2 linked regions of the Chitinimonas arctica genome follow. Each later gene encodes a partner of the first gene's protein in a complex. Links are inferred from orthologs where the notes say so. Each region holds a gene or a part of one and is shown on either strand. Other genes may lie near its edges.

The links.
Region 2: the proteins of FNU76_RS13670 (region 1) and dsbD are in contact, whole or in part, in a crystal structure (PDB 1JZD), measured with the Escherichia coli proteins. The link is inferred for Chitinimonas arctica from one-to-one orthologs.

The regions. Positions count from the first base shown.
Region 1 is NZ_CP041730.1:3,034,077-3,041,727, reverse strand. The notes cover bases 4,671-7,551. They hold FNU76_RS13670 (DsbC family protein), read right to left. Parts: upstream 6,538-7,551; coding sequence 5,803-6,537; downstream 4,671-5,802. Other genes in these bases: FNU76_RS13665 (UbiH/UbiF family hydroxylase), read right to left, coding at 6,565-7,551; FNU76_RS13675 (substrate-binding periplasmic protein), read right to left, coding at 4,950-5,681; ppa (inorganic diphosphatase), read left to right, coding at 4,671-4,881. In the rest of the region: FNU76_RS13690 (heavy metal translocating P-type ATPase), read right to left, coding at 1-1,982; FNU76_RS13685 (sodium-translocating pyrophosphatase), read right to left, coding at 2,034-4,151; more of ppa, read left to right, coding at 4,357-4,670; more of FNU76_RS13665, read right to left, coding at 7,552-7,651. UniProt on the Escherichia coli protein: Acts as a disulfide isomerase, interacting with incorrectly folded proteins to correct non-native disulfide bonds.
Region 2 is NZ_CP041730.1:1,301,129-1,307,751, reverse strand. Bases 1,273-4,190 are described here. They hold dsbD (protein-disulfide reductase DsbD), read left to right. Parts: upstream 1,273-1,798; coding sequence 1,799-3,583; downstream 3,584-4,190. Other genes in these bases: FNU76_RS05770 (TlpA family protein disulfide reductase), read left to right, coding at 3,621-4,157; FNU76_RS05780 (FxsA family protein), read right to left, coding at 1,273-1,520. In the rest of the region: proC (pyrroline-5-carboxylate reductase), read left to right, coding at 1-126; FNU76_RS05790 (YggT family protein), read left to right, coding at 182-766; FNU76_RS05785 (DUF167 domain-containing protein), read left to right, coding at 773-1,078; more of FNU76_RS05780, read right to left, coding at 1,032-1,272; FNU76_RS24415 (hypothetical protein), read left to right, coding at 4,473-4,703; FNU76_RS05760 (YrhB domain-containing protein), read left to right, coding at 4,778-5,059; FNU76_RS05750 (DUF7660 family protein), read left to right, coding at 6,045-6,377. UniProt on the Escherichia coli protein: Required to facilitate the formation of correct disulfide bonds in some periplasmic proteins and for the assembly of the periplasmic c-type cytochromes.

The DNA of each region.
Region 1 (7,651 bases):
CGCAAGGTCGCCCGGGCAATATCCAGCGCATCGGCCAGCACCATGGCATCGGTGCGGCTCAAGGTGATATCCGCTGCGGCAATCGCCGCTTCCGAGCCTTGCCCCATGGCAAGGCTGAGGTCGGCACTGGCCAAGGCGGGCGCATCGTTGATGCCGTCCCCGGCCATGCCCACCCGCCGCCCATCCTGCCGCAACTGCGCAATGATGCGGGCCTTGTCGGCTGGCAGGCATTCGGCATGCAACTGTTCGATGCCCAACTGGGCGGCCAGCGCACGGACCGGCGCAAGCCGGTCGCCACTCAGGATGACGGGCTGGATATCGTGCGCCTTCAGCCAGGCCACCAGTCGTGCCGCATCCGGGCGGGTTGCATCGGCCAGGCTGGCGTGGCCCAGATAGCGCTCGCCTTCGGCTGCCACCACCAGGGTGTGGTTATCCGAATCGCTTAGTAGACCTGTCGGCAGGACGACACCGCAAGCCTGTAACCAAGCCGGCGAGCCCAAGCGTAGCTGCCGGACGGGGCTGCCTTCGGCATGTTGCAGGCTGGCTTCGCTGCCCTGCCCCAACACCTGCCGTAGCGAAATCAGGCTGATCCGTTCATCGCGCGGCAAACCGGCGGCCAGGGCCTGCGACAGGGGATGGCGTGAACCGGCCGCCAGCGCCTGGACCCAGGCGGCATCCGCGCCAAACTCGGCCGACCGCAGCGAGGGCCGCCCTTCGGTCAGGGTGCCGGTCTTGTCCAGCGCCAGGACCTGCAACCGGGCGGCGGCTTCCAGCGCCGCGGCGTTTCTGATCAAGATCCCGTGTTGCGCCGCCACGCCCGCACCGGTAATCACCGCCGTGGGGGTCGCCAACCCCAGTGCGCAGGGACAGGCGATCACCAGGACGGCAATGGCATTGACCAGCGCGGTCTCGCCATCGGCATGCCACCACCAAGCCAGCAAGGTCAGCACGGCCAATAGCAGGACCAGCGGCACGAATCGCGCGGCAATGCGATCGGCCAAAGCCTGGATGGGGGCTTTGCTGGCCTGGGCCTGGCGCACCAGCTCGACGATGCCGGCCAGCCTGGATTCCACGCTGGGTTTATCGACCCGTATCCGCAGCCAGCCGGTCTGGTTGAGGCTGCCGGCGTATACCGACTGGCCCACCCGCTTGTCCACCGGCATCGCCTCGCCGCTCAGCAGCGCTTCGTCCACGCTGCTTTCTCCCGCCAGCACCTCGCCATCGGCGGCGATTGCCTCGCCCGCCTCCACCGCCACCACATCGCCCAAGCGCAGTAGATCGACATCCAACTCGACCAGGGCATCGCCACGTACCACCCGGGCGGTCTTGGGTTGGAGCTGAGCCAACGCCAGCAAGGCAGTGCCGGTCTTGCGCCGGGCACGGGCCTCCAAGCGCTTGCCCAGACAAACCAGGGCGATCACTACCACGCTGGCCTCGAAATACAGGTGTCCCGGCAGCACGCCGGCCGCCACCGCGCTGCTATAGCCATAGGCGGCGGAAGTGCCCAGGGCGACCAGGACGTCCATATTCGCGCCGCCGCTACGCAGGGCAAACCAGCTACCGCGATAGAAACGCCAGCCACTGAGAAATTGCGCCGGCGTCGCCAAAGCCCAAGCCAGCCACGGCGGCAGCATCCAGGCATGGAAGCCCAGCGCCATGCCGGCCATATCGAACATAAAGGGCAGCATGACGGCCAGCGCCAGCCACATGGGCCAGGCCGACTCCTCTTGCGCGATCACCGGGCCATCCGCGTGCGGCTGGGCACGAAAACCGGCCTTCTCCACCAGCGCCATGACGGCAGCGTCATCCAGGCCGGCGACAGTGGCCCGCTCGGCCGCGAAACTGACGCTGGCGGTGACGCCCGGCTGGCGATTGAGCAGCTTTTCGATGCGCGCGGCGCAAGCGGTACAGCTCATGCCTTCGATGCGAAAGGCCTGCGGCTTGAGCGAGTGGGCGATAAGGGGGGAAGTGGGATCCGACATAGCCGCCAGCGTATACCCCCCACCCCTATATAGCAATAAGCCGGGAAGCGACTACTTCGTCGCGGCCGGGACGCTGATATGTGCAACCACGGGCGTCGGCACGGCTCCTTCCTGGCCGACCATGGGCAGCAGCGGCACGATCAATAGCGCCACGATATTGATGATCTTGATCAGGGGATTGACCGCCGGACCGGCCGTATCCTTGTAGGGATCGCCCACCGTATCGCCGGTCACCGCCGCCTTGTGCGCTTCGCTACCCTTGCCGCCGTGATTGCCTTCTTCGATATATTTCTTCGCATTGTCCCAGGCGCCGCCGCCGGTACACATGGAGATAGCGACGAACAAGCCGGTCACGATGGTTCCCATCAGCAAGCCGCCCAAGGCCACCGGTCCCAGCAACAGCCCCACCAGGATGGGCGCGACGACGGGTAGGAGCGAAGGCACGATCATTTCGCGGATGGCGGCGCCGGTCAGCATATCGACCGCGCGGCCATATTCCGGCTTGGCCGTTCCTTCCATGATGCCGGGAATCTCGCGGAACTGCCGCCGCACCTCTTCCACCACGGCGCCGGCCGCGCGTCCCACCGCTTCCATGGCAAAAGCGGCGAACAGGAAGGGGATCAGGCCGCCGATAAACAGGCCCACGATCACCATATGGTCGGACAGGTCGAAACGCACCACATGGCCGCTGGCGGACAAGGCGTGGGTGTAGTCGGCGAACAGCACCAGTGCCGCCAAGCCGGCGGAACCGATGGCATAGCCCTTGGTCACCGCCTTGGTGGTATTGCCCACCGCATCGAGCGGGTCGGTGATGGCCCGGACCGATTCGGGCAGGCCGGCCATCTCGGCGATCCCGCCGGCGTTGTCGGTGATCGGCCCATAGGCATCCAGCGCGACGACAATACCGGCCATGGACAGCATGGCGGTCGCGGCCACGGCGATACCGTACAAGCCGCCCAGATAATATGCGGCCAGGATGGCGGCGCAGATAAACAAGACCGGCCAGGCCGTGGACTTCATGCTGACACCGATGCCGGCGATGATATTGGTGCCGTGCCCGGTGGTGGAGGCCTTGGCGATATGCCGTACCGGACCATATTGGGTACCGGTGTAGTACTCGGTGACCCACACCAGGATACCCGTCAGCAGCAGACCGACCGTGGCGGCGCCAAATAGCTTGATCCGGCTGCCGGCCTCGCCCAGGACATTGTCGGGCAGCACCGCATCGGTCACGAAGTAGAAGCCCACCAGCGAAATCAAACCCGCCACGATCAAGCCGCGATACAGGGCGGGCATCACATTGGTAGTGCCTGGGCTGGCCTTGACGAAAAAGCAGCCGACGATGGAAGCCAGAATGGACAGGCCACCCAATGCCAGCGGATAGACCGCCGCCTCGCCCGCCGCGCCCTTGATCATCACCGCGCCCAGCACCATGGTGGCGATCAGGGTAACGGCATAGGTCTCGAACAGGTCGGCCGCCATGCCGGCGCAGTCGCCGACGTTATCGCCGACATTATCGGCAATCACGGCCGGATTACGCGGATCGTCCTCCGGGATGCCGGCCTCCACCTTGCCGACCAGATCGGCGCCGACGTCGGCACCCTTGGTGAAGATACCGCCGCCCAGACGGGCGAAGATGGAAATCAGCGAAGCGCCGAAGGCAAAGCCCATCAGGGGCCGCAGCGTGTCGGTCAGCTCGGCGCCCGGCGCTGCCTGCGCAATCAAGTACATATAAAGCAGGCTGACACCCAGCAAACCCAGTCCGACCACCAGCAAGCCGGTGATGGCGCCGCCGCGGAAGGCGACCTTGAGCGCCGGCTGGATGCCCAGGGTGGCTGCCTGGGCGGTGCGGACATTGGCCCGCACGGAAATATTCATGCCGATAAAGCCGCAGGCACCGGAAAGTACCGCACCCGCCACAAACGCGGCTGCCGTCACGCCGTGGATAAATACCCCGATCAGGATGGCCAGGATCACGCCGACCAGGCCAATTGTCTTGTACTGCCTTGCCAGATAGGCCTGTGCGCCTTGCTGGATGGCCGCAGAGATTTCCTGCATGCGGGCATTCCCGGCGTCCTGCGCCAAAATCCAGCTGCGCCAGATAAATCCAAACATTACGGCCACCAGGCCGCAAGCCAAGGCGAAGTACAGTGCCGTGGTTGACGTCATCAGGAACCTCCTAGCTAGGTATTGGTATTCACTCGTCCATGCGGAGCGCGGACACATAGGTATAGGTGCGGCGGCAGGGGCATACAAGCGGGCTCGCCCGAGGATGCTTCCGCCATGCCTGGAAATGATAAGATTGCGGGCTAGAGGGTGGCCTGCCCGCGCAGGGCGCCTCCATGCATCCATCACTACGCGAAGAGTTCCATTCATGAGTCTGCACAACGTCACGCCAGGGGCGAAACTGCCCGATGAGTTCAATGTCATCATTGAAATCCCCGCCAACGCCTCGCCGATCAAGTACGAAGTAGACAAGGAAAGCGGCGCGATGTTCGTGGACCGCTTCATGGGCACCGCCATGTTCTACCCGTGCAACTACGGCTATGTGCCGATGACCCTGTCGGAAGACGGCGATCCGGTCGATGTGCTGGTGGTCACCCCCTTCCCGCTCAGCCTGGGCGTGGTGGTGCGTTGCCGCGCATTGGGCGTGCTGATGATGGAAGACGAAGCCGGCGTGGACGCCAAGCTGATCGCCGTCCCGGTGGACAAGCTGTGCCCGATGTACAAGGACATCAAGACCCGTACCGACCTGCCGACCCTGCTGCTGGATCAGATCCAGCACTTCTTCGAGCACTACAAGGATCTGGAAAAGGGCAAGTGGGTCAAGGTCACCGGTTGGGAAGGCATCGAAGCCGCCCACAAGGAACTGGTGGATGGCGTTGCCCGTTACAAGTAAGCAGCACCGGTAACGCGCAATTGGAACGGCCACCCATTGGGTGGCCGTTTTGCATCCACTCTCCGGCGCTAGTACACCGCGTATTTCTTTTCGAGGGCGCTGTAGTCGCCGCTCCGCCGCAATGTATCCAACCCCACATTGAAGCGGTCGCGCAAGGCTTCCTGGCGAAAGCCCAATTGGTAAGGCGTGGCGGGGAAAACGGGGTACCAGGTCACCGGTTGGCGCGCATCGGCCACGCCGCCCGTCTTGAGCAGTTCCTGGTTGAAGTATTCGATAATGCGCCGGTCGCCCACCACGACATCGATGCGGCGGGCATACAGGAGCCGGTTCCGCACCACCTGCTGGGCTTCCTCGCGGTAGTGGGGGTTTTTGTCGGCCATGGCCTGGAATTCCGCCCCCAACAATTTGCGCGCGCGCTGGAAGGCACTGACCGAGTAACGGCCCAGGTCGGCGATGCTGCGAATATCCAGATTGCGGGCGGCCAGGGCGACCGCCACGTTGTGGTATTCGATATAGGGCTTGGAATAGAACGCCCGTACCCCACTGTGCTCGTTGGTGGTACTGATGGCATCCAGCTGGCCCAATTCCAACATGCGGTGCAGCCGTTCCATCGGCGCGAAGAAGGGTTCGATCTGGAAATCGGCCTGGGCGGCGGCCTGTTCGATGATTTCGTATTCCAGGCCGCGCTTTTCGACTTCGAAGATATAGGGCGGCTTATTGGTGCCGAAGCCGACCCGCAGCACTTCCGCCTGCACGCCCAGTGCCAGGAGGGCCCAGCAACAGATCGCCCATGCAGGCATCGGCACTCTCCACGATCAGCATCGACCCATCCGTTATAGCCGACCGCACCGCCACACCAAAGCGGGAGCGGCAAGCACGGAAATCTCCGTGAACCCGCCGCCCCCGATCGCTGTACGCGTCTTACTTCTTGGCCGACAACTTGGCTTCGAACGCTTCCAGCGGAATGGCGCCCGACATCATTTCACCGTTCTCGAACACCATGGCGGGCGTGCCGCTGATGCCCAGCTTGTTGGTCAGCGTTTCGATATCGGCCAGCGGCGTGGGGCACTTACCGTCGCCTTCCGGCAATTTGCCTTCGAACATCCAGCCCTCCCAAGCCTTCTGCTTGTCGGCGGCACACCAGATCAGCGCGGACTTGCGCGGTGCATCCGGGTGCAACTGGGTCAGCGGGTAGAGGAAGGTGTAGATGGTGACGTTATCGAGCTTGCTCAGCGTCTCTTGCTCGATCTTCTTGCAGAACGGGCAATCCGGGTCGGAGAACACGGCCACCTTGCGGGCGCCGGTACCGCGTACCAGCTTGATCGCCTTGTCCAGCGGCAGGGCATTGAAGTCGGTCTTGGACAGTTCGCGAATGCGGGCTTCGGTCAGGCTGCTGCGCGACTTCACGTCCACCATATCGCCTACCAGGATGTAGTCTGCACGGGCGTCCGAATAGATCACCTGGCGGCCGGCGAATACCACTTCGTACAAGCCTTTCACCGGCGTGGTCCGTACGCTTTCCACTTGCCGATCGGGGAATTTCTTCTTCAACTCAACCTTGACGGATTCCGGCGAATCGCCACCGGCTGCATTGGCGCAAGCCACCAAGGCCAGGCCGACGGCGGCGGTGAGAAGGCGTTTGGAGAGAGAAGTCATGTTTATATCCAGTATCAAGAGTTGGGTTTATTTAAAAGCATGCCGCATCATGGCTCGCTTGAGCGGCCCGGCTTGGTTGGTAAGATTGAGACCAAGATTACGTAGCCGCCCCGATAGAGGGTCGGCAAGGGCAAAGAGTTTCTGCAGTCCGTCGCAAACGGACTGCATCAGCAGTACTTCTTCGGCCCGCATGCGCCGATATCGCTGCAGCAGCATAGCGTCGCCGGGATCGCGTCCACAAGCTTGGTCGAGCAACGCCGCTAAAGCTTTCGCATCGCCGAAGCCCAGATTCACGCCTTGGCCGGCCAGGGGGTGGATGGTATGGGCCGCATCCCCCACCAAGGCCAGGCGCGTGCCGATGATACTGGCCGCGCGGCCAAGGCTGAGCGGGAAAGCAGCCGCCTTGCCCAAGGGCTGCAGGTCGCCGAGGGCTCTTCCGCCGGCCGCCGCCACGCGGCTGGCCAGCGCCGCCGGGGACAAGGCCAGCAATTGTGCGGCGGACGCGTCGTCGGTGGCCCAGACAATGGAAATCAAATTGTCCGGCAAGGGCAGCCAGGCGAGTACGCCATCGTCGCGAAACCACTGCCGCGCAATATCGCCATGCGGCCTGGCGCAGCGGAAATTGCCCACCACGCCCTGCTGGCCATAGCTCTGGCGGGAAAAGGCAATGCCGGCCTGCTCGCGCAACCAGGAATTGGCGCCGTCGGCGGCCACCACCAGCTTGCTCCGCAACACCCGGCCGTCGGCCAGGGTCACGCTGGCCGATCGCTCATCGGCGTGGAAGGCCTGCGGCAGCGCCGGCGCGATCAGCTCGACCTTGCCCTGCAAGGCGCGCCACAGGGTGGCCTGCAGCAAGCGATTCTCCACCGTGGCCGCCAGCTGCTCGCTCCCCAGCTCCAGGGCATCGAAGCGGATGGCGCCGCCGGCATCGCCGCGCACGTCCATTTCACGTATCCGGCCCGCCCGCGGGGACGGCCAGACACCGAGGCCGGCCAGAAAAGCCTGGCTACCCGGACTGATGGCAAAAATGCGCGCATCCCAGTCCTGCGGCAGTACCGCCAGTGCCGGTGGTTCGGCACGTTCCAGCAAGGCCACGCGCAGGCCTTTGGCCAGC
Region 2 (6,623 bases), 1.7 Mb from region 1 along the record:
GGTACCACGGCGGCGGCATTGAACAAGATGGCCGAACTGGGGGTCCAAGCCGCAATCGTTGCCGGCGCCCAGGCCGCGCGCGCCAGGGCGACCGAATTGGCCGACGAATTGGGTCGGGACAGCTGAATCCTGCACCGGCAAACAACCTGAACATGCCGTTCAATCCAAGTGGAGCACGCACATGCTGCAAGAAGCGCTGGCCTTTCTGATACGCAATCTCGCCAGCTTTTTTATCCTCAACCTGCTGCTGCGTTTCTATCTGCAGGTGGCACGCGCACCGTTTGGCCATCCCTTGGCGCAATTCACGGTCAAGCTGACCAATTTTGCCGTGCTGCCGGTTCGCCGGCTGGTGCCCAGCGTAGGCGGTTACGATTCGGCCACCATGCTGCTGGCCTGGTTCACCGCCGTGCTGATGCACTTCATTCTGCTTTTGCTGTCGCCCTGGCCGCTCAATCTGCTCGCACCTGCCGCGATGGGGGGGCTGATGATGCTGGCCGTGCTGGAGTTGATGAAACTGACCCTCTATTTGCTGTTCGGGGTGGTGCTGGTGCAGGCGGTCATGAGCTGGATGAACCCCTACAATCCGCTGGCTCCCCTGCTGGAAACCTTGAGCCGGCCATTTCTGCGGCCGTTGCGCAAATTGATCCCCACCATTGGCGGCGTGGATCTGAGCCCCCTGGTATTGATACTTTTGCTGCAGATGATCCTGAATTTCGGCTTGGCGCCCATCGAACAGCGCTTGTTCAACTATATCGCCTTTGCCTAGGCCAATATGAGTACGGCGCCGGACAGGCAACAGGCATGGATGCGCCCGGACGGCGGCGATTGGCTATTGCAGCTCTATCTGCAACCGGGCGCCAGGAAGACCGAGGTGGCCGGCCTGCATGACGGCGAGCTGAAGCTGCGCTTGAATGCGCCGCCGGTGGAGGGCAAGGCCAATAAGGCCTTGCTGGCTTGGCTGGCGGACTGGTTCGCCGTACCGCGGCACGGCGTGGTGCTCGAAAGTGGTGAACTGTCGCGCCACAAACGTATCAGGATAATCGGCAGCACCCGTTCACCGGCAGAGCTGCTGGCCTAGTGGCGAGGCTTATCCGGCAGTGGCCGTACCAAATCGTCCACGCGGGTGAACTCGCCTTCGAAGACGCCCTCCTGGGCGGCGGCGGCGGGGGGCGGGTATCGAAGCGCACGCTGCGGATGCCCGGCCAGGGCAGCAGTAACAATAGCGCGAACACATCGCTGACCGGACCGGGAAAGATGAACAGCAAGGCGGCTACCAGGCTGCGGGCGACCCAAAATAATCGCCCCAGCGGCACTTCGCCGCTGCGCATGCTGTCTACCAGGGCCCAGGCGGTGGTAAAGCGCCAGCTTTTGAGAATGCCCACGCCTATCATGGCGCTGGCGAACAACCAGAACGCGAGCCACCAGCCTATGTATTTGGCCAGCCAGATCGAAGCGGACAGCTCCATCAGGGGCAGGCCCAGCAGCAGCAGGCCGAGGAAAGGTAGAAGTCTGATCAACATGTGGATAACCCGTTCCAATGGGGTACTACGGTGTCATGTGCGTGAACGTGAGCCGACAAATAAGTTGGCGTCTCCATTCGCCCCGCACCACGCTTGTGTCAATATCCTGTCGCTCGCCGGTATCCCGACTATCGGCCAGGCCAAATCATAACCATCGACGAAATTGCCATGCCGACCAAAATCCCTGCAGCCCGTCGCGGCACACCCTCCGGACCGGCGCCATCCCTGACGCCAGCGATCCTTGCCTACCCATCGAGCAGTGTCTGGAGGGCGGCGGCATGAAACACTTCGTCTCGCTGCTGGCGGCAGGGTTCCTTTCGATTGGCGCATTCGCCGCCAACCCCGATGAGTTGCTGCCGCCGGAGCAGGCTTTCAAGCCTTCGCTGCAAAAAACCGGTGAAAAAACCGCCACGGTAAAATTCGAGATCGCCGATCGCTACTATATGTACCGGGAGCGGTTTAAATTCTCGCTGGTGGGACAAGGCGCCCTCAAGGCGGATTTTCCCGCAGGCAAGAAGAAGCATGACGAATATTTTGGCGAGGTGGAAACTTACCGCCATGCGGTCGAGTTGCCGCTCAGCAGCGATACAGCGTTTCCCCCGGGCGCCCAAGTGGAAATCGTCTCCCAAGGCTGCGCCGATGCCGGTGTCTGCTACCCACCCCAGACCGTGCAGCTGGCCCTGGCCGACGCCCCGGCCGGTGCCGCGCCGGACAAGCTGACGCAGTTGCTGGGGAGCACGGCAAGCCCCGTGCCCGCCACGGCCGCACCCGCTGGCGGTACCGGCGACGGCAGCGCCCTGTTCGCGTCCGGCAACCTGGCCGGATTGCTGGCCTTTTTCTTCCTGGCCGGCCTGGGCCTGGCCTTTACCGCCTGTATGTATCCCCTTATTCCCATCGTCTCGGGCATCGTGGTGGGGCAGGGCGGGGCAACAGGTAAATTGCGCGGCTTCGTCCTCAGCATGGTGTACGTGCAAGGCATGGCGCTCAGTTATGCCATCGCCGGCGTGGCCGCCGCGCTCTCCGGTACGCTCTTGTCGGCCGCCATGCAGAATCCCTGGGTACTGGGGGTCTTCGCGTCCTTTTTCGTGCTGATGTCGCTGTCGATGTTCGGCTTGTTCGAATTGCAGTTGCCGGGCGCCCTGCAATCGCGCCTGAACGATGTCTCCAATAAATTGCCGGGCGGTCGTTGGCTGCCCGTGTTCGGCATGGGCGCGCTGTCGGCGCTGATCGTCGGCCCCTGCGTGGCGCCGCCGCTGGCAGCCGCGCTGGGCTATATCGGCGCCAGCGGCGATGTCTTGCGCGGTGGCCTGGCGCTGTATGCCATGGCGCTGGGGATCGGCTTGCCGCTGATCGTGGTGGGTGTGGCCGGCGGCCATGTGCTACCCAAGGCGGGGCCGTGGATGACCCTGGTCAAGAATGTATTCGGCACCGTGATGTTGGCGGTGGCCTTGTGGATCGCGCATCCGGTGCTGCCGGATTGGCTGTTTATGCTGGCCTGTGCCGTGCTCGCCATCGGTGCCGGCGTCAGCCTGTCGGCCCTGGATTCGCTGCCGCCGCAAGCGCCGCCGGGCAAGCGTCTGGCCAAGGCGGCAGGGGTATTGCTGCTCCTGCTGGGCGTGGCGCAATTGATCGGCTTGCTGGCCGGTGCGCGCGACCCCTTGCAACCCTTGCGGACCTTTGGCGGTAGCGGGCGAGCGGCTGCTACGGCTCCCGCCTTGCCCTTCCAGCCGGTGGCCAGTTCCGCGCAATTGGACAGCGCGATTGCCGCGGCTGCCGGCAAGACGGTCATGCTGGATTTTTACGCCGACTGGTGTGTCAGTTGCCACGAGATGGAACGTTTCACCTTCAGCGATCCCGCCGTCCAGCAGAAGCTGGCCGGTATGGTGCTACTGAAGGCGGACGTTACCGCCGGTACGGACGAACACAAGGCCTTGTTGAAGCGCTTCGGCCTGTTCGGCCCGCCGGGCACCATTTTCTTTGGCCCGGCCGGTACGGAAATAGGCCAGCGTTTGATTGGATTCGAGGACGCAGCGGCGTTCCAGCGTCGACTTGCCGGTTTATAGACCGCCCCCCTTTATTGTGTTGTATGCGAAGCAGAACATGAATAAACCCGCTCTCTATCTCACCGTCGCCGGCTTGGCCATTGCCGCCGGTGCCGGCGCCGCCTGGTGGCATCACAGCCAGGCTGTTTCGGTAAGCACCGCGCCGGCCGTCGCGGCGGCCACGCCCGGTCTGTGGCAATCCAGCTTCAAGGATCTGCAAGGTAAGCCGCAAGCCTTCAGCCAATGGCAAGGCAAGCCCCTGGTGGTGAACTTCTGGGCTACCTGGTGCGCTCCCTGCCGCGAAGAAATCCCGGAATTCGTCGCCACCCAGGCTGCCCTGGGCGACAAGGTCCGCTTTGTCGGCCTGGCCATCGACAACCCGGCCGACGTGCAGAAATTCGTCAAGGAATTCGCCATCCCCTATCCGATCCTGGTCGGCGAGCAAGAGGCGCTGGATTTGATGAAGCGGGAAGGCAACCGCATCGGCGCGCTGCCTTTTACCTTGATCCTGGATGCAAAGGGTAACAAGGTGGCCGCGGTTCCGGGGCGCTTGGACAAGGCCAGCCTGGAGGCTTACCTGCTGCCGTTGAGCTAGGTTCGATCGGATGACGCGTGCCCATCACATGCCAAATTGGGTATAAATTCTTGATCGGGCTTTGATCCATTGACCGGGCCTTGGAACAACCGCATTGGCAAGTCGCCATTCAAGGCCAACTCGTGTTGTTCCGCGCAAACCCAGTCTGCAGGCCTCTTCCGCTTGGTAGCCATCCCATTGCGGAATGTTGCGCCGCAATAATTCACTTGCCTGCCCCAACCCCGCTCATATATATTCCGCGCCCCGGCGCTTGGCCGGGCGTGCCGTCGTCCCCGTTATGCGCGTCATCACATTGATTTATCGAAAAGAAACAAAATGCGCAAAGCAGGCGTGGCACATCGTTTGGCGGTACTGGGCAACCCACGTGGTACGGATTGGCTGGCACGGTTAGGTGCCTTGCTGGTGGGTGTCACGGTCCTGGCCGCCCCGCCGACCATCAATGTGCAGCGCACCCCCCCCGACGATGATCGTCGGGCAGGCGTACACCTCCAGCTGGTCCACCACCCACGCGACCGCCGTATCACTGAGCTGTACCGCCAGCGGTAGCGGCTACACCGTCAGCAATCTGGCCTTGGCCACCAGCGGCAGCGCGCCGGGTACCGCCAGCGCCGCCTATTAAAGTGATAAATTTCGTGCGCGCGGAGGAGATTGCTTTGTCATATCTGCATGATATGGAGCTGCAAGTCGAGCTGCCGTTGAAGTTTGTGGAAGTCTTGGAAGTGCCAGCCGGCTGGGTCTTTTCTTATAATGCTACTGCCTATGTTGACGACGGTGAAATAAATTGTGCTCTGGTTGGGAATGCACCACTCATCGTTGATCGCTATAGTGAGCAGGTTCATGTGTTCGGTACGGCACATCCTGTGGCTTATTATGTTGATGAGTACCAGAAAAAAGGATCGTGAATATAGTCGAACCCCTGTCGCAGTCTGCATTTTTAGTTCACATGCAACCTGTAGACCAGCAGAAGAAAGTTTGCGAAGCGATGGGGGTGCCCTTTACTTCATGTGATCCGCACATGAAAGTGGGCATCTCAAAAAACGTGCTCAGTGGGCTGCGGCCGTTAAACGGGCTACGCATTCGGCCGGAAGGGGATACGTGCGGCTGGGGAGGTTTGGTCTGACGCGCCGGACTTCTTTGTTCCATTGCATGCTGTGCATTTGAATGAATGGGCACCACTGGTCCTTAAGTATTTAGGGGTGCCACCTGGTTGGCGGTTCCTTGTGGCCGAAAAATACGAATACATGTGGGAGGATCTGGATTTACGGACCAATAAGCCCTGTCCTTTATCCGAGGATTAATCGGCGTTGAAATACTCCCTGTCGCCCTGGTCATTCAACCAAGGTGGCGGGCCTGAGTCGGCGCAGGCTTCCCAATACCCCGCTTCATAAGGTGGGGGTCCTGCTCGTTGGCGTCATCCCCCCATGGCCGCCAGCGTTCACTCGCGGTCACGCTATAATGCGCGCCTGGTCCTTACCCTCTACCCGCTGGAAACGCACGTTGGGAGGCTCGCTCTTTAAACTGGAAAATGCTGCCTGTGTGATGCGTGGGAAGCCGCGCTGCATCTGGGGTTCAGCAGTTTCGGTACGACACGACGTGGTGGGAGCACCTGATGCCGCAAACAATGGAAACACCGGTAGCGGAGGTGGCTGCACGAACTCTATCGTCTGCGAGCGTGACCCCGCAAAGCGCGCTAAAAATGAAGCTGACCATGCACGTGATCCGCGTACCGAGTTGAGCTGGAAGCGCTAAAAAGTGGCTCGCTGAATGCTGATCAAGTACCTCCCATTAGACTGGTAGAGAAAGATGGGAGGTTGTACACGCTTGACAATCGAAGGCTAGAGGCATTTCGCCGTGCAGGTATGAATATCCCTTACAGGATGGCAACCCATGAGGAAGCCATTAATGAAGGGTAGAAATTTACGTCAAAAAATGATGGCGCATCGTTGCGCATCCGAGGAGAATGAAATGGATTTGAAGCTTAAAACTGACACCGTGTCATCGCGTGATGATTTTATTGAATTCGTTGATGCGTTACGGCTTGACCTCTCAACTAATCGTACAAAATGGCAAAACGCATCGCTGGATGACTTTCTGGAAGCGCTCTCCGCTTGGGTGCAGGATATGGATGGGTATTACCTGAATAATAATTTGCCTATACCGACATCGCCAGAATGGAAGACGATTGCGGAAATGATGCTTGCTGCTAAATTCTACGAATAGAATGGAATCGAAGGGGAAGCGGTTAGTTCAGCAACTACTTTAGCTGTGGCTCATTCAAAGCACCGACCAAGATTGGTATCTCCATCAAAATTCCCCGTGCAGCCCTGGTCAATCGCCCAAGGCGACGGGCAAGAATCGGCGCAGTCTTCAAAACTTCCTGCATCATATGGTGGCGGCTCCTCAAGTCATGTTCTATGACATGGTTAGCACGTTGTATAGCGACCCGAAGTTGGCGGAGTCTTTCCG